One region of the Cupriavidus sp. GW822-FHT06G04 genome, then DNA from elsewhere that is predicted to be linked to it. Evidence: predicted binding sites of a transcription regulator. Region 1 holds the regulator's gene; each other region holds the start of a gene.
What was found. The regulator LexA, encoded in region 1, represses DNA repair genes until DNA is damaged. The targets are predictions, from matches to a motif close to ACTGTATNNNNATACAGT.
Positions count from the first base shown of each region.

Region 2: a site for LexA is predicted at 2,238-2,255, ahead of imuA (translesion DNA synthesis-associated protein ImuA). Genes of this name have one in related genera too.
Region 3: a site for LexA is predicted at 6,017-6,034, ahead of recA (recombinase RecA). Genes of this name have one in related genera too.

Region 1 covers NZ_JBXALD010000011.1:256,205-266,897, reverse strand. The annotation lists gene dusA (tRNA dihydrouridine(20/20a) synthase DusA) at 1-267, shown strand, start outside; gene AC1RKI_RS23695 (hypothetical protein) at 1,080-1,340, shown strand; tRNA gene AC1RKI_RS23690 (tRNA-His) at 1,455-1,530, shown strand; gene AC1RKI_RS23685 (T6SS immunity protein Tli4 family protein) at 2,009-3,511, shown strand; gene AC1RKI_RS23680 (hypothetical protein) at 3,642-3,818, opposite strand; gene lexA (transcriptional repressor LexA) at 3,963-4,619, opposite strand; gene AC1RKI_RS23670 (asparaginase) at 4,817-5,824, shown strand; gene rpsF (30S ribosomal protein S6) at 5,940-6,314, shown strand; gene priB (primosomal replication protein N) at 6,335-6,634, shown strand; gene rpsR (30S ribosomal protein S18) at 6,638-6,916, shown strand; gene rplI (50S ribosomal protein L9) at 6,946-7,398, shown strand; gene AC1RKI_RS23645 (replicative DNA helicase) at 7,519-8,910, shown strand; gene AC1RKI_RS23640 (DUF47 domain-containing protein) at 9,061-9,687, shown strand; gene AC1RKI_RS23635 (inorganic phosphate transporter) at 9,700-10,693, shown strand, end outside.
Region 2 covers NZ_JBXALD010000009.1:103,356-114,048, reverse strand. The annotation lists gene AC1RKI_RS20405 (efflux RND transporter permease subunit) at 1-408, shown strand, start outside; gene AC1RKI_RS20400 (DUF2880 domain-containing protein) at 486-872, shown strand; gene AC1RKI_RS20395 (DUF1579 domain-containing protein) at 1,163-1,660, shown strand; gene AC1RKI_RS20390 (hypothetical protein) at 1,762-2,085, opposite strand; gene imuA (translesion DNA synthesis-associated protein ImuA) at 2,307-3,173, shown strand; gene AC1RKI_RS20380 (Y-family DNA polymerase) at 3,106-4,677, shown strand; gene AC1RKI_RS20375 (error-prone DNA polymerase) at 4,687-8,271, shown strand; gene AC1RKI_RS20370 (citryl-CoA lyase) at 8,305-9,159, opposite strand; gene AC1RKI_RS20365 (CaiB/BaiF CoA transferase family protein) at 9,156-10,355, opposite strand; gene AC1RKI_RS20360 (Bug family tripartite tricarboxylate transporter substrate binding protein) at 10,378-10,693, opposite strand, start outside.
Region 3 covers NZ_JBXALD010000001.1:254,549-265,241, reverse strand. The annotation lists gene panP (pyridoxal-dependent aspartate 1-decarboxylase PanP) at 1-80, opposite strand, end outside; gene AC1RKI_RS01175 (response regulator transcription factor) at 193-813, opposite strand; tRNA gene AC1RKI_RS01170 (tRNA-Met) at 1,056-1,132, opposite strand; gene AC1RKI_RS01165 (MFS transporter) at 1,328-3,025, opposite strand; gene AC1RKI_RS01160 (DUF4212 domain-containing protein) at 3,343-3,675, opposite strand; gene AC1RKI_RS01155 (sensor histidine kinase) at 3,672-5,246, opposite strand; gene AC1RKI_RS01150 (response regulator) at 5,259-5,948, opposite strand; gene recA (recombinase RecA) at 6,194-7,255, shown strand; gene recX (recombination regulator RecX) at 7,335-7,820, shown strand; gene AC1RKI_RS01135 (DUF2889 domain-containing protein) at 8,149-8,820, shown strand; gene sucC (ADP-forming succinate--CoA ligase subunit beta) at 8,908-10,074, shown strand; gene sucD (succinate--CoA ligase subunit alpha) at 10,133-10,693, shown strand, end outside.

The DNA.
Region 1 (10,693 bases):
GGCGCCACCACGCCCATTCCCACGCGCGGCGACGCGGAACTTACGATGCAGGCGTATATCGGTGAGATTGTGGAGAATGGGGGCTTTATGGGGGCCGCAACGCGCCATATGCTGGGCCTCCATCGCGGCGTTTTTGGTGGAAGAGGGTGGCGCAGGGTGCTTTCCGATTCGCGCCGAATGAATGCGGCACGCATTCGTACGGATGTCGACGCGTTGTTCGGAGAGGCGCGATCACATCTGCGTCCTGACATGCTGGAGGCGGCCTAGTGTGACGACGCTGAGGCGGGCGCGTCGAAGAAAGGCTCTAATTTCGAACGGTCATTCTGTGCATGGCGCGCGAAATGTATCGCATACCGGTGTCTGACCACGGTTCTGGCCGGAAACCCGCGCCGGCAAAGGGATTCCCCTAATTCGCCAGCGCTGCCTCATGTTCTTACACTGTGCCTGCCCTCGAATACAGGGCTTTCTTCAACTGATTATTGAGCCCGCCGTGTGCGGGCTTTTTTTTGCGTCTCGAAGATGCAACATCCACCGTGGGTTTGCACGGATGGCGACCGAGAAATGGCTGGACTACATTGAAAAGGCCTTCAGGGCATTGAGATCGCTAATTTAAGAGTCCGCTACGGCGGGCTCTTTTTTTTGTCGAGCAAGCGCTTCGATTGGTAAGTGACGAAAGAGTTCCGCCAAAAAAAGCAGGCGATACTCGTGAGAGTCGTCGCCTGTCGGGAATGTCGAGGGGGGTCAATGTCCCTCGCGAAAGAGTATCTAACAGCACCAAAAGAGGCAGAACCCTGCATTGGTAGGGCACGGGGCGGCATTTTTGGTGCAGCCCCCGTCGATACCGGCCATTGCCGCCTCACCTTACGGGCATCGGTGGGCGATTGAGGCTCTGCGTCGCGACCATACTAGGATGCCGGTCAATGTCGCGTCAGCCGACATAGGGGGGTGAATCGCACAGGCAAACTGTGCGGTTCCAGTGGGGGAGTAAATGCGGCAGGGCTTGCCAGTTGCGAAGCGCGGAACGCTCGGAAGCGAGTGGATCAGCGCGAAGGGTCGGCAGCGAGTCCTGGAGGTATCAAATGGAAACGGACGAGCCATTCGGTGAGGTGTTTGAAGACTACCGGGTGATCTGGGTAGCGGAGCAACTTCAGGACGGGAAATGGACCGCGCGTTATTGCTGGCATCCGGGAACCTCCATGGAATCTGGCAAGGCGTTGCAGCGCGACGTGCTGAACGGCAAATCGAAGCGTTTGCTCGGGCTGTTCCCGACCGAGGCCGACACGATCGCGGCGATCAAGGAAGCCATACTGCTGGAGGCGAAGTGGGTGGGAAGCCGGTGACGGGTCTCACATCTTTTTAAATTTTTTTGTGCGGGATACTAGCCATCCGCTCCAGATCCTTGTATAGTCTTGTTCTTCGCTGATCGACGTATCTGTCAGCGAAAAATCTCTACGGTGGCTGTAGCTCAGTTGGTAGAGTCCAGGATTGTGATTCCTGTCGTCGTGGGTTCGAGTCCCATCAGCCACCCCAAAAATTTCCTTGCAAAACAGCCGCTTACACAAGCGGCTGTTTTGCTTTCTGGATATCCATACGGCGGTGGGCCCCGGTCGCTTCCACTTTAGCCTGCTCACTCATCCCGCTTGTTGCAACTCTCGTAGCTTGGTTGGGACCTCGTCTCATCGATGATGTCCCAGCGCTTGGCGCCGGGCTGTTTGGCGCGCTTGCCGGTTCACATTGCCTTTTCCATTTGTCTCCCGGTAGTGCTGCAGCAGGCGGCCGCTCTGCCTGCGCCTAGCCACCGGTGAAGGGTTTGTCGTTCGCCCCGGCTGGGGCTCATCCGAGTTAAAAATATATATATCGGAATATCTTGTATTTTATAATTCGTGCTTTTAATAAGGAAAAAATAAATATCTGTAAATCATAAAAACATTATTTTAGATTTTATTCAGTTTCTGTTGTTTGCGCGACGCATCGGCTGTTCTCGCTTGTGGGATAGCGGCGTAAGGTTTTGACGCACGAGGATGTCGGCCTCGCGTCGCAAGCGACGGCCTGTTCGGAGAACGCGATCACGGCTGGTAAGGAGCAAGCAACAGTGATGGATGTGACGGATGAACTGAAATCATGGGGCGACGGGCTGCCAAGGTCCGTGACTGGACAGCAGCCCTATCACCTGAAGGTGCTCGGAGCGAATAGTGCCGCCGGCCTCTCCGTGGTGTCATTCGAAGCCACGGAGCGCCTGGGTGAGCCCTACAGCGTCAAGATCCGATTGACCCATCCGATGGATCTGGACCGGATGGAGTACGTGCGCCGCGATGCCACGTTCTCGATCGACCCCGGCGACGGCTCCGAGCCTCGGCAATTCTCCGGCTGCATCTTCCGCTTTTCAAAAACCCGTCAGACCCGCGACTTCTGCGCCTATGAAATGGAGTTGCGCCCGAAGGTCGCCTTGCTGACGGCGGCCGTATGTCTTGCTCTCTCACTGCAGGGATGCAACCGCCACCGACCCCTTACCTCCCAGGAACAAGCCATTGTGAAAGACTTGACTGCACACCTGACGCCACGCTGCGTGGGTCGCTATCTGATCGACATGCCGGCCGACGTCCATATCTTCCAGTCCATCAAGGTCGAGGGGGTACACATCAGCACCGAGCCCATGACGATCGATGCACACCGTCGGGCGATTCAAAATCGTAGCGATGAGCTGACGACTGCAAAGAGCTATTTCGGCTATCGGTTTCTGTATGCCGACCAGGAAGTCAAAGGGATTCCGGATTCTCGGTACTTCGTATCTTTGGGAAGTATTTACGAAGATCCGGACAGCATACGCATCATCGAAGCCTACAGATGGAACAGTGGGCATCAAATCAAAATGCAGGTCGCAGCGTCTTCGGCAAAGGATTCGCTGTACTTCAAGGATCAACCCTCTATCAGAGACGATCCTGACATGACCAATGTCTCCGAGCGTCTTAGCCAAGTCATCTCACTGCTATCGAGGGCCAGAGGGCGCTCCGATGATGAGATTCCAGGCGAGCCGGGAGTGTGTTTCCAAGGTGGATTCTTGCAGGGCAAGGCGCGTGATCGAGAGAATACCAGCACTATGTTTGTGTTGAACGGCCATGACGATGTCAGCTTCAACATCGATACGGATTCGGATATCCAAACTGAGGATTCACTATTGCAGCGAGGCGCACAGATCAGGACGGCGCTGAGTCGAAGCAGCGGGCGTACGCTACGGAATGGTTCCGTAGCCCTGAAGGACTTGCCAGCCGAAGAATGGTTGATGGCGGGGAAAACGGTGCTACGCATCCAGGGGTTCCATTTTTCCCTTGAAGCCAATAGCGTGATCGGCAGTCCGCTATCCCCGTTGATATCTCTGGATTTGGATGTGGGCGCGCCCAACAAACTGTTAAATCTGCATGAGCTGGATCGCGTTTCCCTAACCGAAGGCGAGTCCATCGCCCTCTGGGACAAGGTGACGCGCACTCTCCGGCCACGGCCCAACGCGTTCTGAGGGAGCCATCTCCAGTGTGCTCCCGCCGGGTATCGACTATCCATGACCCGGCGCGCTAATAGTCTCTATCCCACCTTCACCCCGCGCCGATTCGATCGGCGCGGGCCTTCACGTCTTCGACCTCGGGGCCTCAGACAGCAAGTGGTTTCGCCGGCAGATCGTCGAGTTCAAGCATGCGGCAGATTGCCGCCATATTGCCGACCATCGTGCGGCGCTGGGCGCCCTGGTAGACGCGGACGCCCTTGATCTGGCGGAACGGCACCGGTTTGACTGGGCGACGGGAAGCGACGGTGTTCGATTGCAGCATGGCAGCACCTCGTAATTTGCGACAGCAAGAGTCCGCGCCCGTCGTCCTGAGAGGACGGGGCGGCATGGGCAAAGCAAAGCGGGTGACCAGGGCAGAAGGTTGTACTGCCTGGTCCAGACTGGGAGCCTGGGTGTCTCGCTAAGGCTAGAATCCTGACGACCGGATCAGGCCAACAGCGATGCCTTCCAGTGAAAATTCGTCTCGTCCGGACTCCAGCACGATGTTTGCGAAGTCCGGGTTCTCGGCGATCAGTTCGATCGATTCGCCGCGTTTCTTCAGGCGTTTGACGGTGACATCCTCGCCGATGCGCGCCACCACGATCTTTCCGTTCGGTGCTTCGTTGGCTTTCTTTACGGCCAGCAGGTCGCCGTCTAGGATGCCTGCATCGCGCATGCTCAGGCCGCGCACGCGTAACAGATAATCGGGGCGCTCGTCGAACACCGAGGCATCCACCTGGTATTGGCGATCGATATGTTCGGCCGCCAGGATGGGGCTGCCTGCCGCGACGCGGCCAACCAGCGGCAGCGTCAATTGCAGCACGCCTGCCATCGGCAAGGAAAATTGGTCCGGCCGCTCGGAATCGCTGCGCGAAACCTTTAGCCGGATGCCCCGCGATGCACCGGGCGTTAACTCGATAACACCCTTGCGCGCAAGCGCTCGCAGGTGCTCCTCAGCCGAATTGGGAGAGGAGAAGCCGAATTCGGCGGCGATTTCAGCGCGCGTCGGCGGGAAGCCTGTACGCTGAATTGCATCGCGGATCAGATCGAAAATCTGCTGCTGCCGGGGTGTCAGGGTCGCCATGGTTCGCCGGTCTCGTGCCGAAGCACTGTATGTTTAAACAGTATGCTGTGATTTTATACAGTATCGAGTGAAGTGCAAGCACAATTTGCAGCGGGCTTGCAAAGCCGTGGGTGGCCGTTGCTGCGCGCGGGTTTGCCGCGGTTGGGGCGCGCGGGCGTGACGGATACAATCGCCGAGCTCCAACTTACTGATCAGACATGTCAGCTTCCTTGCCTCGAATCGTCATCCTCGCCACGGGCGGCACGATTGCCGGCTCGTCCGGAAACCCCGCCAGCAGCGCGCGCTACCAGGCGGCGACCGTGCCGGTATCGCAGCTCGTAGACGCTGTGCCCGCGCTCGCTGCCGTCGCGCGGATCGAGACCGAGCAAGTGGCGCAGATCGATAGCAAGGACCTGCGGTTCGACTTGTGGGAGCGCCTGGCTGCACGGTTGGCGTACTGGTCCACCAGCGAGGATGTCGACGGAATAGTGATCACGCACGGGACCGATACACTTGAAGAAACGGCGATGTTCCTGCACCTGACGCAGACGTGTCCGATTCCCATTGTCATGACGGCGGCCATGCGGCCGTCCACGTCGCTGTCGGCGGATGGGCCCTTGAACTTGCTCGATGCGGTGCGCGTGGCTGGCAGTACCGGGGCGCGAGGGAAGGGCGTGTTGGTGGTATTGAACCAGCAGATTCATGCGGCGCGCGATGTCGCCAAGATGCACACATCGGCGGTCGATGCGTTCGCCTCGCCGGCGGGCGGTCCGCTGGGATTCGTCCAGGACGCCTATATTCGATTCCATCGCGCACCAGCCGAGGGCCGGGTGCCGGTGCAGCGTCTGCCCGTACCGACTGACTGGCCGGAGGTGGAAATTGTGTCGAGCTATGCGCAACCCGGGCGCATTGCGATCGATGCACTGGTTGCCGCGGGTGTGCAGGGGCTTGTCGTCGCGGCGGCCGGCAATGGGTCGATCCACGAAACGCTGGCGGCGGCGCTGGCCGATGCGGCTGGCCAGGGCGTGGCGGTGGTGCGCAGCTCCCGCACCTGTGCCGGACACGTTGCTATTCCCGAGACGGTCCGCCCGGAAGTGGGCATGTTTGTATCAGCCACAGACCTGAATCCCTATAAGGCGCGCGTGTTGCTCCTGCTGCTGTTGGCGGCTGATCTGCATTTGGCGCGCGACCCGCAGCGGCTGCAGGCGCTGTTTGCCGCACACTGAAGCCAATCCGGTACGTATCCTTGCGGGTCATCCGGTTTTCGGGCTATACTCGCCGGCTATCCAACCTTGCCGCACCGGACTTGACGCCCGGGTGGCTCATCCATAAGGAGCGTCAATGCGTCATTACGAAATCGTATTTATCGTCCATCCGGACCAGAGCGAACAAGTTCCGGCGATGATCGAGCGCTACAAGCAGCTGGTCACGTCGCAAAACGGTCAGGTTCATCGCGTGGAAGACTGGGGCCGCCGTCAGATGGCCTACATGATCCAGAAGCTGGCCAAGGCTCACTACGTTTGCCTGAACATCGAATGCGGCAAGGACACGCTGGCTGAACTCGAACACGCGTTCAAGTTCAACGACGCCGTGCTGCGTCACCTGATCGTCCAGACCAAGAAGGCCGAAACCGCTCCTTCGCCGATGATGAAGGAAGTTCAGCGCGAAGAAGCCCGCAAGGCAGCGCAAACGACCACGGAAGGTCAGGCCGCCTAAGTGCGGACTGCTGTGTCGCGGTGAACCAGCTACGGCTGACCGCCACGCTCGCGGAGCGGGACACGCTGCGCTATACCCCTGCCGGAGTGCCCGTCGTCAACTGCTTTCTGCAGTACGCGGGCGAGGCAGTCGAGGCGGAAACGCCCCGGCAGGTGGAATTTGCGATCGTGGCCATGGGCATAGGCGCCATGGCTCAGCGGCTCGAGCGGTTCCCGCTTGGCGCGCTGCTCGACTGCGAGGGATTTCTGGCTCGCAAGCACCGCAACAGCAAGACACTGATCTTTCACATCACTCGATGTAAAGCATTCGAAAAGGATTGAATCATGGCATTCGTCAAACGTGACAACAAGAACAAGAAGCGCTTCCAGCAACAGAACCCGCTGTTCAAGCGTAAGCGTTTCTGCCGCTTCACGGTGGCTGGCGTCGAACAGATCGACTACAAGGATCTGGACACGCTGAAGGACTTCATCGGCGACAACGGCAAGATCACGCCGGCCCGTCTGACCGGTACCAAGGCGCACTATCAGCGTCAGCTGGATACGGCCATCAAGCGCGCCCGCTTCCTGGCGCTGATGCCGTACACCGACCTGCACAAGAACTGATAGCCCAGGACCGCAAGGAGAAATATACGATGCAAGTCATTCTGCTGGAAAAAGTCATCAACCTGGGCAACCTGGGCGATATCGTTCGCGTGAAGGACGGTTACGCACGTAACTTCCTGATCCCGACCAAGCGCGCTCGCCGTGCTACGCAAACCGCCATCGCCGAATTCGAAGTGAAGCGCGCTGAGCTGGAAAAGGCCGCCGCCGAGAAGCTGGCCGCTGCGCAAACCGAAGGCGAAAAGCTGAACGGCCTGACCGTCCAGATCACCCAGAAGTCGGGTGTGGACGGCCGTCTGTTCGGTTCGGTGACCAACGCCGACATCGCCGAAGCCCTGGATGGCCAAGGCTTCAAGGTCGAGAAGTCGCAAGTGCGCCTGCCGAACGGTCCGCTGAAGATGGTTGGCGATTACACCGTTGGCGTTTCGCTGCACACCGACGTGCTGGTCGACGTGACCGTGTCCGTTCTGGGCGAGCACGTCTAAGTTGTATTTTGCTTGCGATGTGCCGGCAAAGCGCTGGCACGTCCCATGCGCCGAAAGGCAGGAGCCATGCTCCTGCCTTTTTTGTTTGCGCGGCCTCTGGCGCCGCTATAATTGCCCCCCATGAACGCGCCCGCCGCAGACCCCCAACTAGATAGTCTCAAAGTCCCTCCTCACTCGATCGAGGCCGAGCAGTCGGTGCTCGGCGGGCTGTTGCTGGACAACGCCGCATGGGACAGGATTGCCGATTTCCTTTCCGAAGCGGATTTCTACCGTTTTGACCATCGCCTGATTTTCCAGAGCATTGCGCGCCTGATTTCGGCGACCAAGCCTGCGGACGTGATCACCGTCTATGAAATGCTTCAGGTAGCGGGCAAAGCCGAGGAGGTCGGCGGGCTTGCCTACCTGAATTCGCTGGCGCAAAACACGCCAAGCGCGGCGAATATCCGCCGTTACGCGGAGATCGTGCGCGAGCGGTCCGTGTTGCGAAAACTCGTCACGGTTGCCGACGACATTGCCTCGGCCGCCTTCGCGCCCAAGGGTCGCGAAGTGCGCGAACTGCTTGACGAAGCCGAATCGAAGGTTTTTGCCATCGCGGAAGAAGGATCGCGCGGCCAGAAGGGCTTCCAGGAGATTCAGCCGCTGCTGACGCAGGTGGTGGAGCGCATCGACGAGCTTTACCATCGCGACACATCCACGGATGTGACCGGTGTGCCAACCGGTTTCATCGACCTCGACCGGATGACCAGCGGCATGCAGGCCGGCGACCTGATCATTGTGGCCGGTCGCCCGTCGATGGGTAAGACCGCGTTTTCGCTGAACATCGGCGAGCATGTGGCGGTCGAGCAAGGCTTGCCGGTGGCCGTGTTCTCCATGGAAATGGCGGGCGTTCAGCTGGCCATGCGTATGCTTGGTTCGGTGGGCCGGCTCGATCAGCATCGGCTGCGTACTGGCCGCTTACTCGACGAGGACTGGCCGCGCCTGACGCATTCGATCCAGCGCATGAACGATGCGCAGCTATTCATCGACGAGACGCCCGCCCTGAACCCGATGGAGCTGCGTGCGCGCTCGCGCCGGCTGGCGCGCCAGTGCGGGCAGTTGGGCCTGATCATCATCGATTACCTGCAGCTGATGTCCGGTTCCGGTGGCGGCGAGAACCGCGCCACGGAGATTTCGGAAATCTCCCGGTCATTAAAGGGGTTGGCCAAGGAACTCAATTGTCCGGTTATCGCGCTGTCCCAGTTGAACCGGAGCCTCGAACAACGCCCCAACAAGCGGCCCGTGATGTCGGATTTGCGCGAATCGGGCGCTATCGAACAGGATGCCGACGTGATCCTGTTTATTTACCGCGACGAAGTCTACAACCCCGATTCGCAGGACAAGGGCACGGCCGAGATCATCATCGGCAAGCAGCGTAACGGCCCGATCGGCACGGTCCGTCTCACTTTCCTCGGTCAGTTCACGAAGTTCGACAACTTCAGCGGCGGTCCTGCGTTCTTCGACAACGACACCTGATATCCACGGGTTACACCGCTGGACGGTGCAACCCTGTAAAATATTGCGCTTTGATGACAGCCGCCCACGAGGCGGCTGTCGTGCAATTGCTCTGCCTCCCATTTGCAACACAACCGAGCGCTGCCGTGAGGCGCGCCACAAGGACATTTCATGTTCGGTCGATTCATGCCCACTGAGGGCAAGTTCTTCGAATACTTCAACCAGCACGCCGACTGCGCAGTGACCGCCGCTCACGAGCTCGAGGCGTTGGTCAACGATCTGCCCAACGCCGAGGCACACGCCCGCCGCGTGCAGGCAACGGAAAAGAAGGCAGACCGTGTCACGCACGATACGATCGATCTGCTCCACAAGACGTTCATCACGCCGCTCGATCGAGACGAGATCCACAAGCTCATCACCACCATGGATGACATTCTCGATCTGATGGAGGATGTTGCCGAGACGATCTCGCTGTACGACGTGACGCACCTCACCGACGAGGCGCGTCGCCTGGCCACCATCTGCGTGCAATGCTGCGATCAGGTCAAGATCGCGGTTGGACTGCTTGAAGACATGGGCAACGCCAGCACGATCCTGAAGACTGCGCAGCAAATCGACCAGCTTGAATCCGAAGCGGACCGCGTGATGCGCTCGGCCATGTCGAAGCTGTTCCGCGAGGAAACCGATGTCAAGCGCCTGATCAAGCTGAAGGCGATCTACGAGCAGCTCGAGTCCATTACCGACAAGTGCGAAGACGTAGCAAACATCATCGAAGGCATCGTCCTGGAAAACGCCTGAGGCTCACACTGCATGCATACAGTACAAATGAGCTTATGGGTGATCGGCCTGCTGGTCGTGCTCGCGTTGCTGTTCGATTTCATGAACGGTTTCCACGACGCCGCCAACTCGATCGCCACGGTGGTCTCCACCGGCGTCCTGAAACCGCATCATGCGGTCGCCATGGCGGCGATGTGCAATGTGGTGGCGATCTTTATCTTTCATCTGAAAGTTGCGGCCACGGTCGGCACCGGGACCATTGACGTCAATATCGTCGATCACTATGTGATCTTCGGCGCGTTGGTCGGGGCGATAGCCTGGAACGTCATTACGTGGTTCTACGGCATTCCGTCGTCGTCGTCGCACGCGCTGATCGGCGGTCTGGTGGGCGCCGCGGTGGCCAAGGCGGGCACCGGCGCGCTGGTGGGCCATGGCCTGCTGAAGACCGTTGCCTTTATCCTGATCTCCCCGCTGCTGGGCTTCATCCTCGGCTCGATCATGATGGTGATCGTGGGCTGGACGTTCTTTCGCACGCCGCCGTCGCGTGTGGACCGCTGGTTCCGTCGTCTGCAGCTGGTGTCGGCGTCGCTTTACAGCCTTGGGCATGGCGGCAACGATGCGCAGAAGACCATCGGCATCATCTGGATGCTGCTGATCGCGAGCGGCCATGTTGCGGTGGGCGGCGAGGCGCCGCCGATGTGGGTGATCGTTTCCTGCTATGTGGCAATCGGCATGGGCACGCTGTTCGGCGGCTGGCGGATCGTGCGCACAATGGGGCAGAAGATCACCAAGCTCAAGCCGGTAGGCGGCTTTTGCGCGGAGACCGGCGGAGCGATGACATTGTTCATCGCATCGGCATTGGGTGTTCCGGTGTCTACCACCCACACAATTACCGGCGCGATTGTCGGCGTCGGCTCGGCGCAAAAAATGTCCGCGGTGCGCTGGGGCGTGGCGGGGAACATCGTCTGGGCCTGGGTGCTGACGATTCCCGCGTCTGCATTCATGTCCGCCATTGCCTGGTGGATCG
Region 2 (10,693 bases), on a different contig from region 1:
CCGTTCGCATCGATCGGCGGCATCATCGGTCTGTTCATCACCGGCGAATACCTGTCGGTGCCGGCGTCGGTGGGCTTTATCGCGCTGTGGGGCATGGCGGTGCTTAACGGCGTGGTGCTGGTGTCGTATATCCGGACGCTGCGCGAGTCGGGCATGTCGCTGCGCAATGCGGTGGTACGCGGGGCGACCCAGCGTTTCCGTCCGGTGATGATGACGGCCACCATCGCCATGCTTGGCCTGGTGCCGTTCCTGTTCTCGACGGGCCCGGGTTCAGAGGTGCAGCGGCCGTTGGCCGTGGTGGTGATCGGCGGGCTGATCACGTCGACGCTGCTCACGCTGGTGATGGTGCCGACGCTCTATCGCTGGTTCGACGACCACAAGCCTGAGCCGCGCGACCTGTCCGTGTAGGAACCTCGCCCGCAGTACAATGGCGACCGGCCGGCATGCAGCGCGCGTGCCGGCCTTTTTTGTTTGGAGCATTGACCATGACAACGCATACGCGCCGCAACCGCGCGGTGTCGATCGCTTTCGTGATGCTTGCGGGACTGCCGATGATGGCGTCGGCGGCCGCACCGGCGTCCGATGCGCAGGCGCCCGTCAACATCGAACTGGGCCAGCGGGGCGGCAAGCCGGAAGCACCGGAAGCGCCGTTCGCGTGCCGTGACGCCGTGCAGGCCAAGCTGCCGAATCCCGGCCAGTTTCGCTGGGTGCGCAGCACCACGCGCCGCGTGGCCGAAGACGTCTACAGCGTGGTCGGCAGCATCGAATTCGTGAACCAGGCCGGCCAGGCGCGCAAGGGCGAGGCGCAATGCGACGTGATGCGCGCGCCCGGCAACCAGTTCATCGTGCCGAAGATCAGGCTGCCCCAATAATCGCGCGGAGGGCCGCGGTGTTGGCGCAGCCGCCGTGTGCCTGCCGCTTCCCGCCGCTTCCCGCTCTCTCCGTTCCGGCAGCTGTCCGCCTGCGGCACGCCCGTTGCGCGGGTCATGGCATGCATGGCGGCGCATTTCGATTGCCGCCTTTCCCCAAAATTAAATTTCTGTCATCTGGTGCGCCCGATGTGGACATCCGCCGGATCGTTGACTACCCTATTGTGTACGCTGTACACAACGTCGCGGCGCAACCGGATCCGCGGCCGGATCCATTACTGGAGAGGCAGGCAATGAAGACGGAAATCACCAACGAACACCGCTGGCTGCACAAGCTGGTGGGCAAGTGGATAGGCGAGGGCGAAGCGCAGATGGGGCCGGACACGCCGGCGCAGGCATGGAAGATCCCGGAGGAAGTCAGCCAGATCGGCGACCTGTGGGTGCAGGGGCGTTCCGAGGGCGATTTTCCGGGCTGCGCGGCGGCCACCACGGTGATGACGCTGGGCTATGACCCCAGCCGCAAGCATTTCGTGGGGACGTTCGTGGGGTCGATGATGACCCATATGTGGATCTATGAAGGCGATCTCGAAGCCGATGGCAAGACGTTGACGATGCGCGCCGACGGCCCGTCCTTCACGCCGGACGGCAATATCGTGGAGGGCAAGATGGCCAAGTATCGCGATGTCGTGGCATTCGAGGACGACGACACCCGCACGCTCACGTCGTTCATGCAGACCGACGACGGCCAGTGGATGCAGATCATGCAGGCCCGCTATCGGCGTCAGAAATAGGCGTCAGAGATAGGCGTGGAAATAGGCGTGGAAATGGGGTGAGGTGGCCGGGTCCGGACGGCAGCGCATGCTGCCGCTGCCGGGGCCCGCGGCGCACGGCGTTACGCGCGATCGGGTTCGCTGCTGTTCCACCACGCTTCCAGCAGCGGCTGGAAACGGTCGTCGGGAGCGGGCGGCATGCGCGAGCTCTTGCGGGCGGGCGGCAACTGGCGGCCGGTCAGCTGATAGAAGATTTCCAGCGCCGTGGTGCCGGGCTCATAGGGGATATGGTCGATCACGCTCATCTGCCGCGCCGCTTTCAAGGCGCGCGTGGTTTCCTCGGGAGTCAACCCGCACGCCTCGGCCAGCGCGTCGCGGCGCAGAGGGCCGTGGCGCTGCATACCTTCCATCAGCAGATGCACGCATTCGCGCGTATTCCGTTTCATAGCCGCGCATTGTTCCCCACTGCCTGCCACTTCACAATGACGCTTGACATTTGTTTGCAATCTGCCTGCCCGGAATGTGGCAGCCGCGCAAAACTTTCCTGAAAAGCGCCCAGCGCGGCACTTGTCAAAGTTTGGCTTGCATCGGCATCGATACTGTATAAACATACAGTACTAGACGAATTGCCATGCCGCGCCGCTTCGTCGGCGCGGCCCTTGCCACCATGACCGCCTTGCCGCTTGTGGAACCGCCAGCCATGGCGGACCACACGCCCCCATCCGTCGCGCCCCGCGAATCGGTGCGCGAACTCGAACATCGCTATCCCGGCCTGTGGCGCGCGGGCCAGCTTGGCCGCGCCGGCCGGCTGCCGGTCTGCGCCACCGGCTATGACGCCTTGAGCGCCGAGCTGCCCGGCGGCGGCTGGCCCGCTGGCGCCGTGACCGAGCTGCTGCTGGGGCAGGATGGTGCGGGCGAGCTGCGCTTGCTGATGCCCGCGCTGCGCACGCTGGCCGCCGATGGCCGGCGCATCGGCCTGGTCAATCCGCCCTATCTGCCCAATGCCGCCAGTTTGGTGTCGGGCGGCTTGCCGGCGCGCCAGCTGTACTGGGTGCGGCCGACATCGGCGGCGACCCTCGCTTCCCAGCGCACGGACATGCTGTGGTCCGCCGAACAGATGCTGCGCAGTCAGGCGTTTGGCGCGATGCTGGTCTGGCTGGCCAACGCGCGGCCCGAGGCGCTGCGGCGTCTGCAGGTGCTGGCGCAGGCCGGCGATGCCGTGGTGTGGGTGCTGCGTCCGCTCCGGGTCCTGCGCGAATCGTCGCCGGCGGTATTGCGGCTGGCGCTGTCACCGCTGCCCGGCAATCTCATGTCGATCGTTTTTCACAAGCGGCGCGGCCCGGTCCGCGACACGCCGCTGCTGTTGCCGCTCGAAGGCATGGCCCATGTGCCGCAACGCACCGGTGCGCCCGCGGTTTCCACGCCTGTCACGCCTGCCATGCCGATGAGTTCCCATCATGTTGCCGATGACGTACTGGATCGCGGTGCATTTGCCGCGCCTGTCGCTGGACGCGCTGCAGCCGAACTGGCCTGAGCCTGCCGGCATGTCGTCGGCTTCCGCCTCCGGCACGCTGCAGCAGTTGCCCGTGGCGGTGATCGAGCACGAGCGCGTGGTGCTGGCCAATGGCCCGGCCGCGGCACTGGGCGTGCGCTATGGCATGCGGCGCGGCGGCGTGCAGGCGTTGTCGGCCGACGTGGTGCAGATCGAACGCGATGCGGCGGCCGAGGCGGCGCTGGCTACGTCGGTGGCGCTGACGCTGCTCCATTTCACGCCGGCCGTGACGATCGATCCCGACCCCGAATCCGCCACGGTCATGCTGGACGTGACGGCCAGCCTGCGCCTGTTTGGCGGCCATCGCGCGTTATGCCGGGCGATCCGCGCGCGCGTGCGGCAGTTGGGCACGTTTGCGCAGATCGGCAGCGGCACCACGGCGCAAGGCGCGGCGTGGCTGGCGCGCCAGCCGCTGCGCAAGACCTCGCGCGGCATTGTCAGGCCGGCGCGGCGTGCGGTGCAGGCCGCGCGCATGACGCGGCTGCTGGACCGCCTGCCGGTGGAATGCCTGCGCACGCTGGCCGATCCAGAATGGCTCGAAGGCATCGGCTGCGGCACGCTGGGCCAGGTGCGACGCCTGCCGCGCGCGGGTTTGTCGCGCCGCATCGGCACGGACCTGCTGGCGCGCCTGGATCAGGCCTATGGCAAGGCGCCCAGCGGCTTTGCGTGGTTCGAGGCGCCGCCCACGTTTGCGCAGCGCATGGAATTGCCGGGCCGTATCGAATCGGCCGACGGGGTGCTGGCCGGCGCGCAGCGCCTGCTGCTGGCGTTGTCGGGCTGGCTTGCCGCGCAGCAGGCGGGGGTCACGCGTTGCGTGCTGATGCTGGAACACGAGCGCTATCGGCTGGGCGAGGAAATCGACAGCACCGCGGTGCATCTGGGCCTGGCGCAGCCAAGCCGCGACCCCGTGCATCTTTCGAAGCTGCTGCGCGAAAAGCTCGACAAGGTCCGCTTCCATGCGCCGGTGGCTGGCCTGGCGCTGCGCGTGGAAGCCATGGAAATCTGCGTGCCGCAAAGCGATTCGCTGTTTCCGGAACCGGGCGCGGAGCCGGCCGAACTGGGCCGCCTGATCGATACGCTGGTGGCGCGCCTGGGCCGCGATAACGTATTGCAGCCGCATCCGCTGGCCGATCATCGTCCCGAATGCGCCAACCAGTGGCGCCCTGTGGACGAGACGCCCGCGCGCGGCGCGTCGGCGCAGGCCTTGCCGCCCGAGCGTCCGCTCTGGTTGCTCGAAGCGCCATTGCCGCTGCGCGTGCAGCATCATCGGCCTGTGCACGATGGCCCGCTGGTGATGCTGACGCGCCCCGAGCGTATCGAAGCCGGCTGGTGGGATGGCGCGCTGGCCACGCGCGATTACTTTATTGCCGAACGCGCCGACGGCTTGCGCTGCTGGGTGTATCGCGAGCGCCCGGGCCGGCCCATGCGCGATGGGCAGGAAGACGGCGGCGAATACCGCTGGTTCCTGCACGGCCTGTTTGCGTAAGGACCGGCGATGTTGCCCGCATTGTCTTCGCTGCTGCCGTCGTTGCCCGACTACGTCGAGCTGCACTGCATTTCCAACTTCACGTTCCTGGACGGCGCGTCGCATCCGCAGGAACTGATCGCACGCGCCTTCCAGCTTGGCTACAGCGGCCTGGCAATGACCGACGAATGTTCCGTGGCCGGCACGGCGCGCGCCCACCACGCCATCAAGACGCTGCGCGAGGAAATGTGGGAAGCCGTCACGCGCAGCGCACGGCGTCTGGCGGCAGGGCAGGCGCCGGGCGAGGACAGCGAGAGCGATGAGGTCGATGCCTGGCTGGCCGGCATGGCGGCACCCGACGAGATGGCGTCTGACGAGCGGGACGACGAACGGGACGACCGAAGGGACGGCAAGTACGGCGGCGAACAGGCCGCAGAACAGGCGGCAGGGCCGGCTGGCGACGCGGCCGGAGCGAGGCGCGGCGATGGGCCGGGCGCGGCGGCCGGTATCGACATGCCGGACGACAGCGACGAAGACGCCTGCTTTGATCCCGACGGTGATCCCGATGCCGCGGCGCGCCGCCATCGCATGCTGGAAGCGCGCGCCGCCGCGGCCGACGCCTTCAATCTGATTCTCGGCAGCCGCTTCACGCTGACTGCCACCGCGCAACACGCCATGCCGGCGCTGCGCCTGGTGCTGCTGGCGCAAAACCGCAACGGCTTCGGCAATCTCTGCGAATTCATCACGCTGGGCCGTATGCGTGCGGAGAAAGGCAGCTATCTGCTGCATCCCGCCGATATCGCCGCGCCGCAACCGGAGCAGGCGCATCTGCGCGGCATGCCCGATTGCCTGGCGATTCTGCTGCCAGACTACTGCGCCGATATCGACGTGCTGCGCGCGCAGGCGCAATGGTGCCGCAGCGTTTTCGGTGATCGCGCATGGATGGCGCTGGAACTGCTGCAACGGCATGCGGATGCGCTGCACCGCTCGCGCCTGCAGCAGGTGTCGCAGGAAACCGGCCTGCCGCTGGTGGCCGCGGGTGCGGTCAACATGCATGTGCGATCGCGCAAACCGCTCGCCGATGTGCTCACCGCGATCCGGCTGGGTCAGCCGTTGCCCGCCTGCGGCATGGCGCTGGCGCCCAATGCCGAGGCGCATCTGCGCATGCGCCAGGTGCTGTCGCGGCTTTATCCGCGCGACGCGCTGGCGCAGACCTTGAGGATCGCCGCCGCGTGCGACTTTTCGCTCGATGCGCTGCGCTACGAATATCCCGAGGAACTGGTGCCCGACGGCCTGACGCCGATCGCGTACCTGCGCCAGGAAGTCCGGCACGGCATCGCGGAGCGCTTTCCGCACGGCATGGCCCCGGAGTGGGAAAAGCAGATCGAGGAAGAACTCGCGCTGATAGAGGAAAAGCAATACGAGCCGTTCTTCCTGACCGTGCACGATATCGTCCGTTTTGCGCGACAGGAGGGCATCCTGTGCCAGGGACGCGGCTCGGCGGCCAATTCACTGGTCTGCTATTGCCTGCATATCACCGAGGTCAGCCCCGAACAGGCCAACCTGCTGTTCGGCCGCTTCCTTTCGCGCGAGCGTGACGAGCCGCCCGATATCGATGTGGATTTCGAGCACCAGCGGCGCGAGGAAGTCATCCAGTACATCTACCGCAAGTACGGGCGCGATCGCGCGGCGCTGGCCGCGTCGCTGATCACGTATCGCGCGCGCAGCGCGTTGCGTGACGTGGGCCGCGCGCTCGGCATCGACGCCGGCGTGGTGGAGCAGGTGGTGAAGGGGCAGGCGTGGTGGGATGGCGGCACCGCGTTCGTCGAACGGATCGCGCGCTACGGGCTCGATCCCGATTCGCCGGCCGTGCAGCAATGGGCCAGCCTGACCGAACAACTGCGCGGCTTTCCGCGCCATCTGTCGCAGCACGTGGGCGGCTTTGTGATCGCGCGCGGCAAGCTGTCGCGGCTGGTGCCGATCGAGAACGCCGCCATGCCCGAACGCAGCGTGATCCAGTGGGACAAGGACGACCTCGAATCGCTGGGCCTGCTCAAGGTCGATGTGCTGGCGCTGGGCATGCTGACGGCGATCCGGCGCGCGCTGGCGATGATCCCGAATCCCGAACCCGATCGCGCCGGCCTGCCCACGCGCATGGAAGACCTGCCGGAAACCGACGATGCCACCTACGACATGATCTGCCGCGCCGATACAGTGGGCGTGTTCCAGATCGAGTCGCGCGCGCAGCAGTCGATGCTGCCGCGTCTGCAGCCGCGCCAGTACTACGATCTGGTGGTGGAAGTGGCCATCGTGCGGCCCGGCCCGATCCAGGGCGGCATGGTGCATCCCTATCTGAAACGGCGCGAGGACCTGCGTCGCACAGGGCGTCTGCCCACCTACTTCAACGACGTGATCCGCCGCGTGCTGGGCCGCACGCTGGGTATTCCGATCTTTCAGGAGCAGGTGATGCAACTGGCGATCGAGGCCGCCGGCTTTTCGCCGGGGCAGGCGGACCAGTTGCGGCGCTCGATGGCGGCATGGCGGCGCCGCGGCGATCTCAAGAAACATCAGGACGCGCTGGTGCGCGCGCTGACCACGAACGGTTATCCTGAATCGTTCGCGCTGGCCATCTGCAAGCAGATCGAGGGGTTTGGCGAGTATGGCTTTCCGGAAAGCCATGCGGCCAGTTTTGCCAAGCTCGTCTACGTCAGCGCCTGGATCAAATGCCATTACCCCGACGCCTTCCTGTGTGCGCTGCTCAACAGCCAGCCGATGGGGTTCTATTCGCCATCGCAACTGGTGCAGGATGCGCGCCGTCACGGCGTGGTGACGCAGCCCGTCGATGTGACGATCAGCGGCTGGGAGAGCACGCTCGAGGCGCGGCGCGAGGGGCAGCGCTTTCGCGATGTGCGGCTGGGCATGGACCGCGTGAAGGGCATGCGCAAGGAGGCGGCGTTGCGTATCGAGGCCGCGCGCGCGCAGCGGCCGTTCGACGGCGTGGAAGATCTGGCGCGCCGCGCCGCGCTCGATGCGCACGATATCGACGTGCTGGCCGCGGCCGATGCGCTGCTGTCGCTGGCCGGACATCGACGCCAGGCGCGCTGGCATGCGCGCGGTGCGGCCGTGCAGATGTCACGGCGTGATCTGCTGCACGGCGCGCCGCCGCAGGAACACGCGCTGGAGCTGCCCGGGCCGAAGATTGGCGAGGACGTTGCCGCCGATTACGCGAGCCTGGGCTTGTCGCTGAAGTGCCACCCGCTTGTGCTGTTGCGCAGCCGGCTGGCGGCGCTCAAGTACATGACGGCCGCGCAGCTGTCGCGTTGCGGCAATGGCCGCCGCGTGCGCGCATGCGGCATCGTCACGGTGCGACAGCGGCCGTCGACCGCCAGCGGCACGATCTTCAGCTCGATCGAGGATGAAACCGGATCGGTCAACGTGATCATCTGGCCCGATCTGGTCGAGCGCCAGCGCAAGGAAGTGCTGGGCGCCACGCTGCTGGGCGTGATCGGCACCTGGCAGCGCCAGGGCGACGTCAGGCACCTGGTGGCGCAGGAACTGGTGGACTTGAGCCCGCTGCTGGGCCGCCTCATGGTGGGCAGCCGCGATTTCCATTGAGGCGCCGCCCACGCGCGCGGGGCGGCGCGCCGGTCATGCCGATCCGTCGTCGCCCGCAGGCACGTCGCGCTGCGGTTCGCCGTCGTAGGTCCAGATGAACTGGCGCGGGATCGGCCCCTTGTTGCGGCCGCCTTGCTGGGTCTGTTCCCATGCATGCGACAGAATGCCCACCGAGCGCGACAGACAGAACAGGCCGCGCGCCAGCGGCGCGGGAAAGCCCAGCTCCGCATAGATCACGGCGGTTGCGCCATCGATATTCATCGGAATCGGTCTGGCGCGGCCTTCGCCCAGCTTTTCCTCGACGGCGCGCGCAATCGCGGCGTAGCGCCCCGACACCACGCCTTCGTCGGCAGCGCGGTCGACCAGTTCCAGCAGGCGCGGCGCGCGCGGATCGAGCGGATGGAAGCGATGGCCGAACCCCGACACGAATTTGCCGTGCAGGTCGCGGTAGTGCGCCAGGCCCGCTGCAACGGCGTCGTCGAAGGGCATGCCGTCGTCGTAGCGGCGCGCGATGTCGTGGTACAGCTCCACCGCCTGTTCGCCGGCGCCGCCGTGCACATCGCCCAGCACGTTCACCGCCGAGGCCATCGCGTTGTTGAGCCCCACGCCGCACGTCGCGGCCATGCGTGCAATGGCGATGCTGGGCGCCTGCGGACCGTGATCGACCGCCGCCATCAACGCGGCATCGAGCAGTGCGCCGGCCCGTTTTTCGGGCAGCTCGCCGCGCAGCATCAGCCAGATCATCTGCGCGAACGACACGTTGCCGATCAGTTGTTCGATCGGATAGCCGCGGTAGCGGATCTCGCCCGGCTTCATGTCGATGATGCGCGTGCGCCACCAGTCTTGCGATGCTTGCTGGCCGGCGTCGATGTCGGGGGTATCGCTCACAGTGCTTGCTCCTGTTTCAGTGCGGCGATGTCGTCGGCGCCATAGCCGAGTTCGCCAAGAATGTCGTCGGTATGCTGGCCCAGTTGTGGCGGCGGGGTGTCCACCGACGGCGCCGCGCCGTTGACCTTGAAGCCGGTGCGGACCAGGCGGATATCGCGGCCGACGCCCGGCACATCGGTGAATTCGCCGATCATGCCGCGCTCGCTGACCTGCGGATGCGCCAGCACGTCGGGCACCGGCATCACGGGCCCGGCCGGCACGCCCGCATCGTTCAGCAGTTGCCACCATTCGGTGGCCGGTTTCTTCGCCAATTCGGCCTCCAGCTCGGCAGTCAGCGCGGCGCGATTGGCCAGGCGCGCCTGGCGCTCGGCAAAGCGCGGGTCCGCAGCCAGGTCCGGGCGGCCCACCACCCGGCACACGGCTTCGAACTGTTCCTGCTTGTTGGCCGCGATATTGAGCGGACCGTCGCCGGTGCGGAACGTGCCGGAAGGACTGGCCGTCATGTTCTCGTTGCCCATCGGCACCGGCTGCTTGCCGGAAATCAGATAGTTCGACACGACCCAGCCCATCGTGGCCATCGTCGCCTCAAGCATCGACACGTCGAGGAAATAGCCTTCCGTGCGTTGCGTATCGGCCAGCGAAGCGGCGATAGCAAACGCGGCGGTCATGCCGCCGATGGTGTCCGATACCGGATAGCCGACGCGCAGCGGCGCGTTCTGCGCATCGCCGGTGATGCTCATCACGCCCGACATGCCCTGGATGATCTGGTCGTAGGCGGGCAGGTCGGACAGCGGGCCGTCCTGGCCGAAGCCCGAGATCGCGCAATAGATCAGGCGTGGATTGACGGTCTTCAGCGTGTCGAAGCCCAGGCCCAGGCGCGTCATCACGCCGGGCCGGAAGTTTTCGACTACGACGTCGGCGCTGGCCACCAGCTTGCGGAACACTTCCTTGCCGCGCGCATGCTTGAGGTTGATCGTGATCGATCGCTTGCCAGGGTTCTGCGCAAGGAACGACACGCCCATCAGTTTGCGGTTCAGTTCCGCATCCGCGCCGAGCTGTCGCGCCAGGTCGCCCGTGCCCGGCGTTTCCACCTTGATGACCTCGGCGCCCATATGGGCCAGTTGATGGCAGCAGAAGGGCCCGGCCAGCACGTTGGTGAGGTCGAGCACGCGGATATTGCGAAGCGGCTTTTGCATAACGATCCTGCGTGAAAAAGATTTATTCGACCTTGGCGCCCGATTCGCGCACGATCGCACCCCAGCGGGCGTTCTCGGTCTTGATGAAAGCGCCAAGCTCCGCAGGCGTGCCGCCGCGCGGCTCGCTGCCCTCGTCGTGCAGCCTGGCGATGGTGTCCTTGTCCTTGAGTGCCTTGTTGACTTCGGCATTGAGGCGCGCCACCACATCGGCCGATGTGCCCGCCGGCGCCACCAGCGCCTTCCAGTCCTCGGCCTGGAATCCCGCGTAGCCCTGCTCGGCAACGGTCGGCACATTCGGCAGCAGCGCCACGCGCTTGGTCGACGTTACCGCCAGCGCG
Region 3 (10,693 bases), on a different contig from region 1:
GTGTCGCATTGCGTCTCCTGCGGCGTTGTCTCGCGATCGATGTTCGACGTCTGCGTGCTGCGCGCCTTCATTTGCTTCATCCAGTCCAGTGTGCCGCCGCCGGTGGCGGCGATTCGCTGGATTATGCCGGATAAGGCGAGCCCGCCGTCGTTGCGGCTCGCGGCGATGGCGTCGTCCGCTGGCGGCGGGCCGTCACCACGCCAGCTGATGGCGTCGCGCAAACTCCGCCATGTCGATCAACGATTCGCAGCCGAGCTTGGCCATGATGCTGGTCTTGTGCGAGCTGACGGTCTTGTTGCTGATGCCGAGCACATCGGAGATGGCCTTGTTGGAATGGCCGGCGGCCAGAAATCGCATCACGGTCAGTTCCCGACGGCTCAGGATCTGAGTCGGATCGGCGGGATTCATGACCGACCGGCGCAGTCGAGGCAAAGTGGACAGCGGAAACACCGTATAACCGCTCATGATGGCGCGCACGGCCTCCGCCAGGCCGGCAAGCCCCGCGCCCTTGTCCACAAAGCCGTGCGCGCCGCCCAGCAGTGCGCGCTCCGCAACGTGTGGCATCGCGGACAGCACGAGAATGCGCGAGGCCGGGCAGGTGGAGACCAGCTCTTCGAGCACTGCGTCGCCGGGCACGTCCGGCAGTTGCAGGTCGACCATGACCAGCTCGGCAGTCCGCTCGCGCATGGACCGCAACGCGCGCGTGCCATTCTCGGCGACGCGGACTTCGTCGAAGCCAAGGTGGTCGGCAAGCACGCTGCTGACGGCGCGGCAAATGGCGGGATGCGGATCGATGACGAGTGCAGTGGGCATTTCGATTCTCCGTAAGAACGAACTAGCCGCAGCATAGGAGCCTCGATGGTGCGCAGGCTGCAAAACGGTCTGAAAATGCCCCGCGAAAGGTCCGAGTGTTTCGCCGAAATTTCGCCTGTTGAAGATTTGTGTCTGAATACGCTGCGAGCGTGCGCTCGTGGCGAGGATGACACCAGATAGCAACCGGCCGACCCAAAGCAAAAAGCCGCAATCCCGTGAAGGACTGCGGCTTTTCAAATAGATGGTGGCGAATCAGGGACTCGAACCCCGGACCTGCGGATTATGATTCCGTCGCTCTAACCGACTGAGCTAATTCGCCAACGAAGACCGCAATTATACCTGCGTCTTGCGGCCTGTCAACACCTTCGTGACAACTTTCCGCAAGCTTCGGCAGTTGCCCAAAAAAATGGCAGACCCGCGGGTCTGCCTGGAAGGCGGCCGGCCGGATTGGCCAGCCATCCTGAGCGAGGGCTACCGGTCCCTCCGGTGAAATATCCGCCTAGACGTCAGCCTGTTAGTCGTTGGCGTAGATGTCGACATCCTTGGTCTCGCGGATGAACAGCGCACCCAGGATGAAGGTGGCGGCCGCGATGATGATCGGATACCAGAGGCCGTAGTAAATGTTGCCGTTCTGGGCCACCAGTGCGAACGAGATCGTCGGCAGCAGGCCGCCGAACCAGCCGTTGCCGATGTGGTACGGCAGGGACATCGACGAGTAGCGGATGCGCGTCGGGAACATCTCCACCAGCATGGCCGCGATCGGGCCGTAGACCATCGTCACGTAGATCACCAGGATGACCAGGATCACCAGCACCATGATCGTGTTCATCTGCGCCGGGTCGGCCTTGGTCGGATAGCCGTGCGAAGTCATTTCGCTGCTGACGGCTTTCTTGAACTCGGCGATCTGCTTCTTGCTGGCGTCGTCGAACGAGCCGTTGGCGACGCCGGCGTCGAAGGCCTTGATTTCCTTGTCGCCGATCTTTACCGACGCCACCGAGCCGGCCGGCGCCTCCACGACTTCATAGCTGGCCGAAGCCTGCGCCAGCGTGCGCTTGACGATATCGCAGGAGCTGCGGAAGTCGATTTCCCGGGCGATCGGGCTGCCCTGGAACGAGCAGGTCTTCGGATCGGCTGTGACGACGATCTGCGCCGATTGCTGGGCGCGTTCCAGTGCCGGGTTGGCGTAGTGGGTGAGCGCCTTGAACAGCGGGAAGTAGGTCAGCACGGCCAGCGCGCAGCCCAGCATGATGATCCACTTGCGGCCGATCTTGTCCGACAGCGAACCGAAGAAGATGAAGAACGGCGTGCCGATCACCAGTGCGCCGGCGATCAGCAGGTTGGCCGTCTTGGCGTCCACCTTGAGCACCTGCGTGAGGAAGAACAGCGAGTAGAACTGACCCGTGTACCAGACCACCGCCTGGCCCGCGGTCAGCCCGACCAGCGCCAGGATCACGATCTTCAGGTTGCGCCATTGGCCGAAGGCCTCGGTCAGCGGTGCCTTGGAGGTCTTGCCTTCGGCCTTCATCTTCTGGAAGGCCGGCGATTCGCTCATGGACAGGCGGATGTACACCGACATGGCCAGCAGCAGGATCGACACCAGGAACGGAATGCGCCAGCCCCATACTTCGAAGTTCGTGCCGGTGGCCTCGCGGCACAGCAGGATCACGATCAGCGAGAGGAACAGGCCCAGCGTGGCGGTGGTCTGGATCCACGCGGTGTAGGCGCCGCGCTTGCCGTGCGGGGCGTGCTCGGCCACATACGTTGCCGCGCCGCCGTATTCGCCGCCGAGCGCCAGGCCCTGCAGCATGCGCAGCAGGATCAGGATGATCGGCGCGGCCCAGCCGATGGTGGCATAGCCGGGCAGCAGGCCGACGATGAAGGTCGAAAAGCCCATGATCAGGATCGTCACCAGGAAGGTGTACTTGCGACCGATCATGTCGCCGAGGCGACCGAACACCAGTGCGCCGAACGGACGCACGATAAAGCCCGCGGCGAAGGCCAGCAGCGCGAAGATGAATGCAGAGGTCGGGTCCAGGCCGGCAAAGAACTGCTTGGCAATGACTGCCGCCAGCGAACCGTACAGGTAAAAGTCGTACCACTCGAATACCGTGCCGAGGGAAGAGGCCAGAATGACCTTTTTCTCTTCCTTCGTCATCGGCGCATTGTGAGCGGTGCCGCCAGGCACGGCTCCAACGTTATGCGCGTTTGCCATGTTGTTGTCTCCTCCGTTTTCCGGATCGTTGCGTCTGTGCGTCTTCCGTCGAAAAGGTCCCCGTCCGCAGGTCATACGTGTGCACGTACCGACCCATCTGGCAGGGTTGCAACGATTGTGGGAGGCGAAACTTACTGAGTTCTGACAGATGAGCCGCAAATTAAGCGGAAATCGTCGGGGTATACGCTAGGCGGCGAAAGCGCAATAGAGCACGGAATTTTGTTGCGGCGCGATGCTGTCGCAGCCACTTGCGCGCTCACACGCGCGCTGCACGGATCTCGCTATGCAGCATGGCGTAGCGCGATGATGGCAAACCCTTACAGAGACGGCATACCGCGATCGTCAGAATCGGACGCCGCTGCGGCGCTCCCGGCCTGCGCGAGTTCCTCGGCGTGGAGGTCGTCGTCGGCGCGGTTCATGTGCCAGGCATAGAGCGCGGCCATCAGTACATAAAGGATCAACGATCCCTGCGCCGCCATCCAGAATGAAAACGGCCAGCCAAGGAAATCGAAATCGAGTTCACGCGCGAACCAGCTCACGACGAAGGTCGCCGCGAACCACGCGACCAGCAGTGCCCCGATCCAGCGCAGGTTGTGATGCCATGCGCGCCGCTCCACGGGCGTCATGCGGTCGGGCGGCGATTTTTTCATGACGCGCCCGCCTCGCTTTCGGCCAGCCGCAGCGTCACGCGCAAACGCGCGCCGGCCAGCCGCGGCGACGCCTGGTAGACGTGGTCCTCGATGCTGACTTCGCCGCCATGCTGCTGCACGATCTCGCGCACGATGGCCAGACCCAGGCCGCTGCCTTCGGTGTTGGTGCCCAGCACGCGGTAGAAGCGTTCCATCACGCGTTCGCGCTCCCCCGGGGCAATGCCGGGCCCCGTGTCTTCCACGTCGAGATAGGCGAATGGCTCGAACGCGTCGCGCGTCACGCGCACCGTGGCGTGGCCGCCGGCCGGCGTGTAGCGAATGGCGTTGTCGACGAGGTTGTTGAGCATTTCGGTCAGCATCAGCCGGCTGCCCATGACGCGCACCGGATGATCGTCGGCTTCCAGCCCCAGGTCGATCTGGCGCGCCCAGGCTCGCGGTAGCCAGTCCTTGACCACGTCGCGCGCCAGTGCGGTCAGGTCGAGCGGCGTCATGCCGTCCGCGCCGGCAAGGTTTTCCATGCGTGCCAACGACAGTAGCTGCGTCACCAGATGCGCAGTGCGTTCGGAGCTGCCCGCAATCTGCGCCAGCGAGCGGCGCAACTCCTCCGGCGATTGCTCGCGCTGCGCCAGTTCCGCCTGCATTCGCAAACCGGCCAGCGGCGTCTTCATCTGGTGCGCGGCATCGGCGATGAAGCGCTTTTGCGTCTGCACCGATTGATCGAGCTGGGCAAGCAGGCTGTTGAACGAGGCCACCAGCGGCGTGATTTCCTGCGGCGCGGCGCGTTCGTCGATGGGGCTCGTGTCGCCGGGATTGCGCGCGCGGATGCGCTGCTGGATCGCGGTAAGCGGAGCCAGTCCGCGCGTGAGACCGAACCATACCAGCACCACCGCAAGTGGCAGGATCACGAACTGCGGCAGGATCACGCCCTTGATGATCTCGTTGGCCAGCCGCGCGCGCTTGTCCAGCGTTTCGGCCACCTGGACCAGCACCGGCTGCGTGCCGTCGACGCTCTTCAGGTTGACATAGGTATAGGCCACCCGCACATCGTTGCCCGCCACGCGATCGTCGCGCAGCGACACCAGACCCGCGTGCCCTTGCTCGTCCTCGGGCGGCAGCGCCAGGTCATGGTCGCCGGCCACATACTCGCCGTGCTTGCCTACCACCTGGTAATAGATATTGTCGGTTTCATCGGCGCGCAGGATTTCGCGCGCGGACAACGGCAGCTGCAGCGTGACGCGGCCGTTCACCTCGCGTACCTGCTGCGACAGCACGATCGCGCTGGCCTCCAGCGAACGATCGAAGGGACCATTGGCGATCGACTTGGCGACCAGATAGGTCACGGCGATGCTCATCGGCCATAGCAGCAGCAGCGGCGCCAGCATCCAGTCGAGGATTTCGCCAAACAGCGAACGCGGCGCGGCGTTGGCCGCAGTTTCCTCGAGATGGGGCAGGGCGTCGGCCAGCGCCGCGTCCTCGGCAGCGGCGTCCACCAGCGTGGGTCGCACCGGATCGGGCGGGCGCGGGGCGCCTGCGGCGGAATGGCGTCGCCATGGCAATCGCAGCAGGCTCATAGGGGTTCCGGATCAGCCCTGCGCGGCCAGGGCGGGCTGGATTTTCTCGAGACAGTAGCCAAGTCCGCGCACGGTGGCGATGCGGATGCCGCCCACCTCGATCTTCTTGCGCAGCCGGTGCACATAGACCTCGATCGCGTTGTTGCTGACCTCCTCGCCCCATTCGCACAGATGGTCGACCAGCTGTTCCTTCGACACCAGCCGGCCGCTGCGCGTCAGCAGGATTTCCAGCAGGCCGATTTCCCGCGCCGACAGATCGAGCATCTGCTCGTTGAGATAGGCGATGCGTCCCACCTGGTCGAACGCCAGCGGCCCGTGGCGCATCAGCGTGGCGCCGCCGCCCGCGCCGCGCCGCACCAGCGCACGCACGCGCGCCTCCAGTTCGGACAGCGCGAACGGCTTGGCCATGTAGTCGTCGGCGCCCAGGTCCAGGCCCTTGACCCGTTCGTCCACGCCGTCGGCGGCGGTCAGGATCAGCACCGGCAGGCTGGCGCCGCGCGCGCGCAGGCGCTTGAGCACTTCCAGGCCGGGCATGCGCGGCAGGCCCAGGTCCAGGATCAACAGGTCGAAGGTTTGGGTGGACAATGCCGAATCGGCTTCGACGCCGCTGGCGACGTGGTCCACGGCATAGCCGGAATGGCGCAGTGAACGTGTGAGGCCGTCGGCCAGCACATCGTCATCTTCGGCGATCAGAATGCGCATGATTTGTCTCCACCCTAGGCCGGCATTGCCGGCCGCCGGTTGCGGTACCGGTGGGGCTTGCCAAGCATACTGTTTTTTTATACAGTACCCGACATTCCGCGCGTGCTTTCCCAAAAGAGGGCGCGCAGTGCCGGGCCAGGCGCCAGAATCTGCCAAATTTCCCGGAAAATCCCCGGAAATTGGCTTCAGAATCGGGCGCCGCGCCGCATGCGGCCTATTTATACACCATTGAATCAAGGACGACCATGGACGACAAGAAGGCCGGCGCCGGCGTGAGCGCTGAGAAGCAGAAGGCGCTTGCCGCCGCGCTCTCCCAGATCGAGAAGCAGTTTGGCAAGGGCTCGATCATGCGCCTGGGCGATGGTGACATCGAACAGGATATCCAGGTGGTGTCCACCGGGTCGCTGGGTCTGGATATCGCCCTGGGCGTGGGCGGCCTGCCGCGCGGCCGCGTGGTCGAGATCTATGGCCCCGAATCGTCGGGCAAGACCACGCTGACGCTGCAGGTCGTGGCCGAAATGCAGAAGCTGGGCGGCACCTGCGCATTCATCGACGCCGAACATGCGCTCGATGTGCAATACGCCAGCAAGCTGGGCGTGGACGTCGGCAACCTGCTGATCTCGCAGCCGGACACCGGCGAGCAGGCACTGGAAATCACCGATGCGCTGGTGCGCTCGGGCTCGATCGACATGATCGTGATCGACTCGGTGGCCGCGCTGGTGCCGAAGGCCGAAATCGAAGGCGAGATGGGCGATTCCCTGCCAGGTCTGCAGGCCCGCCTGATGAGCCAGGCGCTGCGCAAGCTCACCGGCACGATCAAGCGTACCAATTGCCTGGTGATCTTCATCAACCAGATCCGCATGAAGATCGGTGTGATGTTCGGTTCTCCCGAAACCACCACGGGCGGTAATGCCCTGAAGTTCTACGCTTCGGTGCGCCTCGATATCCGTCGCATCGGCTCCATCAAGAAGGGTGACGAGGTCGTCGGCAACGAGACCAAGGTCAAGGTCGTCAAGAACAAGGTGTCGCCGCCGTTCCGCGAAGCCTTTTTTGACATCCTCTACGGTCAGGGTATTTCGCGTCAGGGCGAAATCATCGATCTGGGCGTGGATGCAAAGATCGTCGAGAAGTCGGGCGCGTGGTACAGCTACAACGGCGAGAAGATCGGCCAGGGCAAGGACAATGCGCGCGAATATCTGCGCGAGAACCCCGATATCGCCGAGGAAATCGAAAACAAGGTGCGCGCGGCGCTGGGCGTGGCCCTGACCAACGCGGCCGTTGGCGCGCCGGCCGAAATCGAAGGCTAAAGGTTGCCGCTCACCGGCACGGAAGGCCGTCGCATGACAGTGCGGCGGCTTTTTTATTGGTAACGCACGATCAAACCTGATGGCCGCTTCTCGACCACCGCTCTCGCTGAAAGCCCGCGCAGTCGGTTACTTGTCCCGCCGCGAGCACAGTCGTGCCGAGTTGGCGCGCAAGCTGGCGCCACATGCCGAATCGCCCGAGCAGGTGGAAGCCCTGCTCGATGCGCTGGAGCGCGAAAACTGGCTGTCGAACGATCGCTTCGTCGATAGTCTGGTGCACCGGCGCGCCAGCCGATATGGCGCGGCGCGCGTGATGCAGGAAGCCAAAACCCATCAGCTGGGCAGCGATCAATTGCGCGATCTGCAGGAGCGCTTGCGCGATTCCGAACTGGGTCGCGCCACGGAGGTCTGGCGCAAGCGCTTTGGCGCGCCGCCGGAAACGCCCGAAGCGCGCGTCAAGCAGATCCGCTTCATGATGGCGCGCGGATTCTCGCGCGCGGTCGTGGCCAAGATCATTCGGCGCGCCGAGGACGACACGCTGGACGATTGGGAAAATTCCGACTCTTGACCTTTGACGTGGGCGGTTGCATACCTGCGTACGCATAAGGGGTATTTGGCTGGACGTCAAGGCAGTTGTCGTACCACTGGTGCAACGCAGCGGGGCGCCTTGCCATGGCGACGCATCCCATATGTGGCGCGGGTTTGCCGGCCGCGCTGGCGCAACAATCCACCCTGGACAGAACGTTGCGCAGGATGTTCCCGGGCAAAGCGACGCGGCATGTTAAACTCCACGAGTTTTCCCGGCCAGGTGGCCGTCCGGCCCGCGCCGGGCCGCCTGCCGCGATGTTTGCCCCCGATTACCGCCACAACTGCCTGCCGCGTCAGCCCCTGGTGTCATGCCGCTTTCCCCGCCAGCCAATCGATCCTTGCGCCACCGCCGTGCCATCACGGCCGAGGCATATTTGCGGGATGACGGCCTGTGGGACATCGAAGCGCGCCTGACGGACACCAAGCCGCGCGACATCGAACTGGCCGGCAACCGCATCCGTCCGGAAGGCCAGCCGTTGCACGATCTGTGGCTGCGCGTGACGATCGACCTGCGCCTCAATATTGTCGATGCCGAGGCGTGCTCCGACTGGGTGCCGTATCCGACTCACTGCGACACGATCGGCCCCGCGTACCGCAAGCTCATCGGCCTGAACCTGATGAAGGGCTTTCGCAAGGCGGTGCGCGAACGGCTGGGCAGCGTGGCCGGATGCACCCATCTCACCGAGCTGGCCGGCGTATTGCCGACCGCCGCAATCCAGGCCTTCGCGGGCGACGTGTTCAAGATTCGCGACGGCCTGGAAGACACCAATCCCGAACCGCCCATGCAGCTTCATGGATGCCACGCGCTCCATTTCGAAGGCGAGGTGGTGCGACAGTTTTACCCGCGCTGGTATGGTCACCAGCCGAAACCGAAAGCCGGCGCTGCGGCGTCGTCCCCCCAGACCGCGTCACGCGCCGATGCCCCTGCATCAGGTGGCGAAGACACCCTGGCCCACCGGCCCAACGGTACGTCGGGCTGACCGTCACGGTCGGCCCTGGAACAGGCGAAAGATCTCGTCTGCGAATTTTTTCCCAATCCCTTTACGCCTACCCGAAAGGAAACACGCATGAATATCCATGAGTACCAAGGCAAGGAAATCCTGCGCAAATACAATGTGCCGGTTCCGCGCGGCATCCCGGCATTCTCGGTCGAAGAGGCCCTGAAGGCGGCTGAACAACTCGGCGGCCCGGTGTGGGTCGTCAAGGCGCAGATCCACGCAGGCGGCCGCGGCAAGGGCGGCGGCGTGAAGGTGGCCAAGAGCATCGACGAAGTCAAGACCTACGCCAGCAACATCCTGGGCATGACCCTGGTGACGCACCAGACCGGTCCGGAAGGCAAGAAGGTCAATCGTCTGCTGATCGAAGAAGGCGCCGACATCAAGAAGGAACTGTACGTTTCGCTGGTGGTGGACCGCGTGTCGCAGAAGGTGGCCCTGATGGCATCGAGCGAAGGCGGCATGGACATCGAGGAAGTCGCTGCCCACACCCCGGAAAAGATCCATACGCTGATCGTCGATCCGGCCGAAGGCCTGAAGGACGCCGACGCGGACGACATCGCCCGCAAGATCGGCGTGCCCGACGCCAGCGTGCCGCAGGCGCGCCAGGCGCTGCAAGGCCTGTACAAGGCCTTCTGGGAAACCGACGCTTCGCTGGCTGAAATCAACCCGCTGATCCTGACCGGCGACGGCAAGGTGATCGCGCTGGACGCCAAGTTCAACTTCGATTCGAACGCGCTGTTCCGTCACCCGGAAATCGTCGCCTACCGCGATCTGGACGAGGAAGACGCCAACGAAATCGAAGCCTCGAAGTTCGATCTGGCCTACATCTCGCTGGATGGCAACATCGGCTGCCTGGTGAACGGTGCGGGCCTCGCCATGGCCACGATGGACACGATCAAGCTGTTCGGCGGCGAGCCGGCCAACTTCCTGGACGTTGGCGGCGGCGCCACGACCGAGAAGGTGACCGAAGCCTTCAAGCTGATGCTGAAGAACCCGAATGTGCAGGCCATCCTGGTCAACATCTTCGGCGGCATCATGCGCTGCGACGTGATCGCCGAAGGCGTGATCACCGCGTCGAAGGCCGTGCAGCTGGGCGTGCCGCTGGTCGTCCGCATGAAGGGCACCAACGAGGAACTGGGCCGCAAGATGCTCGCCGATTCCGGTCTGCCGATCATTTCGGCCGACACGATGGAAGAAGCCGCCCAGAAGGTCGTGGCCGCGGTCGCTGGCAAGTAAGGACAACTTTCGTTGCCGCCCGGCCACAGCTGGGCGGGGCGACTAAAAGGACTAGCAAATGAGCATTCTGATCAACAAGGACACGAAGGTCATCACCCAGGGCATCACCGGCAAGACCGGCCAGTTCCACACCCGTGGCTGCCGCGACTATGCCAACGGCAAGAACGCGTTCGTTGCCGGCGTGAACCCGAAGAAGGCCGGCGAAGACTTCGAAGGCATCCCCATCTACGCCAGCGTGAAGGACGCCAAGGAACAAACCGGCGCCACCGTTTCGGTGATCTACGTGCCGCCCGCTGGCGCTGCCGCCGCCATCTGGGAAGCCGTCGACGCTGACCTGGACCTGGTGGTCTGCATCACCGAAGGCATTCCTGTTCGCGACATGATGGAAGTCAAGGACAAGATGCGTAAGCAGAACAAGAAGACCCTGCTGCTGGGTCCGAACTGCCCGGGTCTGATCACGCCGGACGAAATCAAGATCGGCATCATGCCGGGCCACATCCACCGCAAGGGCCGCATCGGCGTGGTGTCGCGCTCGGGCACGCTGACGTACGAAGCCGTGGGCCAGCTGACCGCGCTGGGCCTGGGCCAGTCGTCGGCCGTGGGTATCGGCGGCGACCCG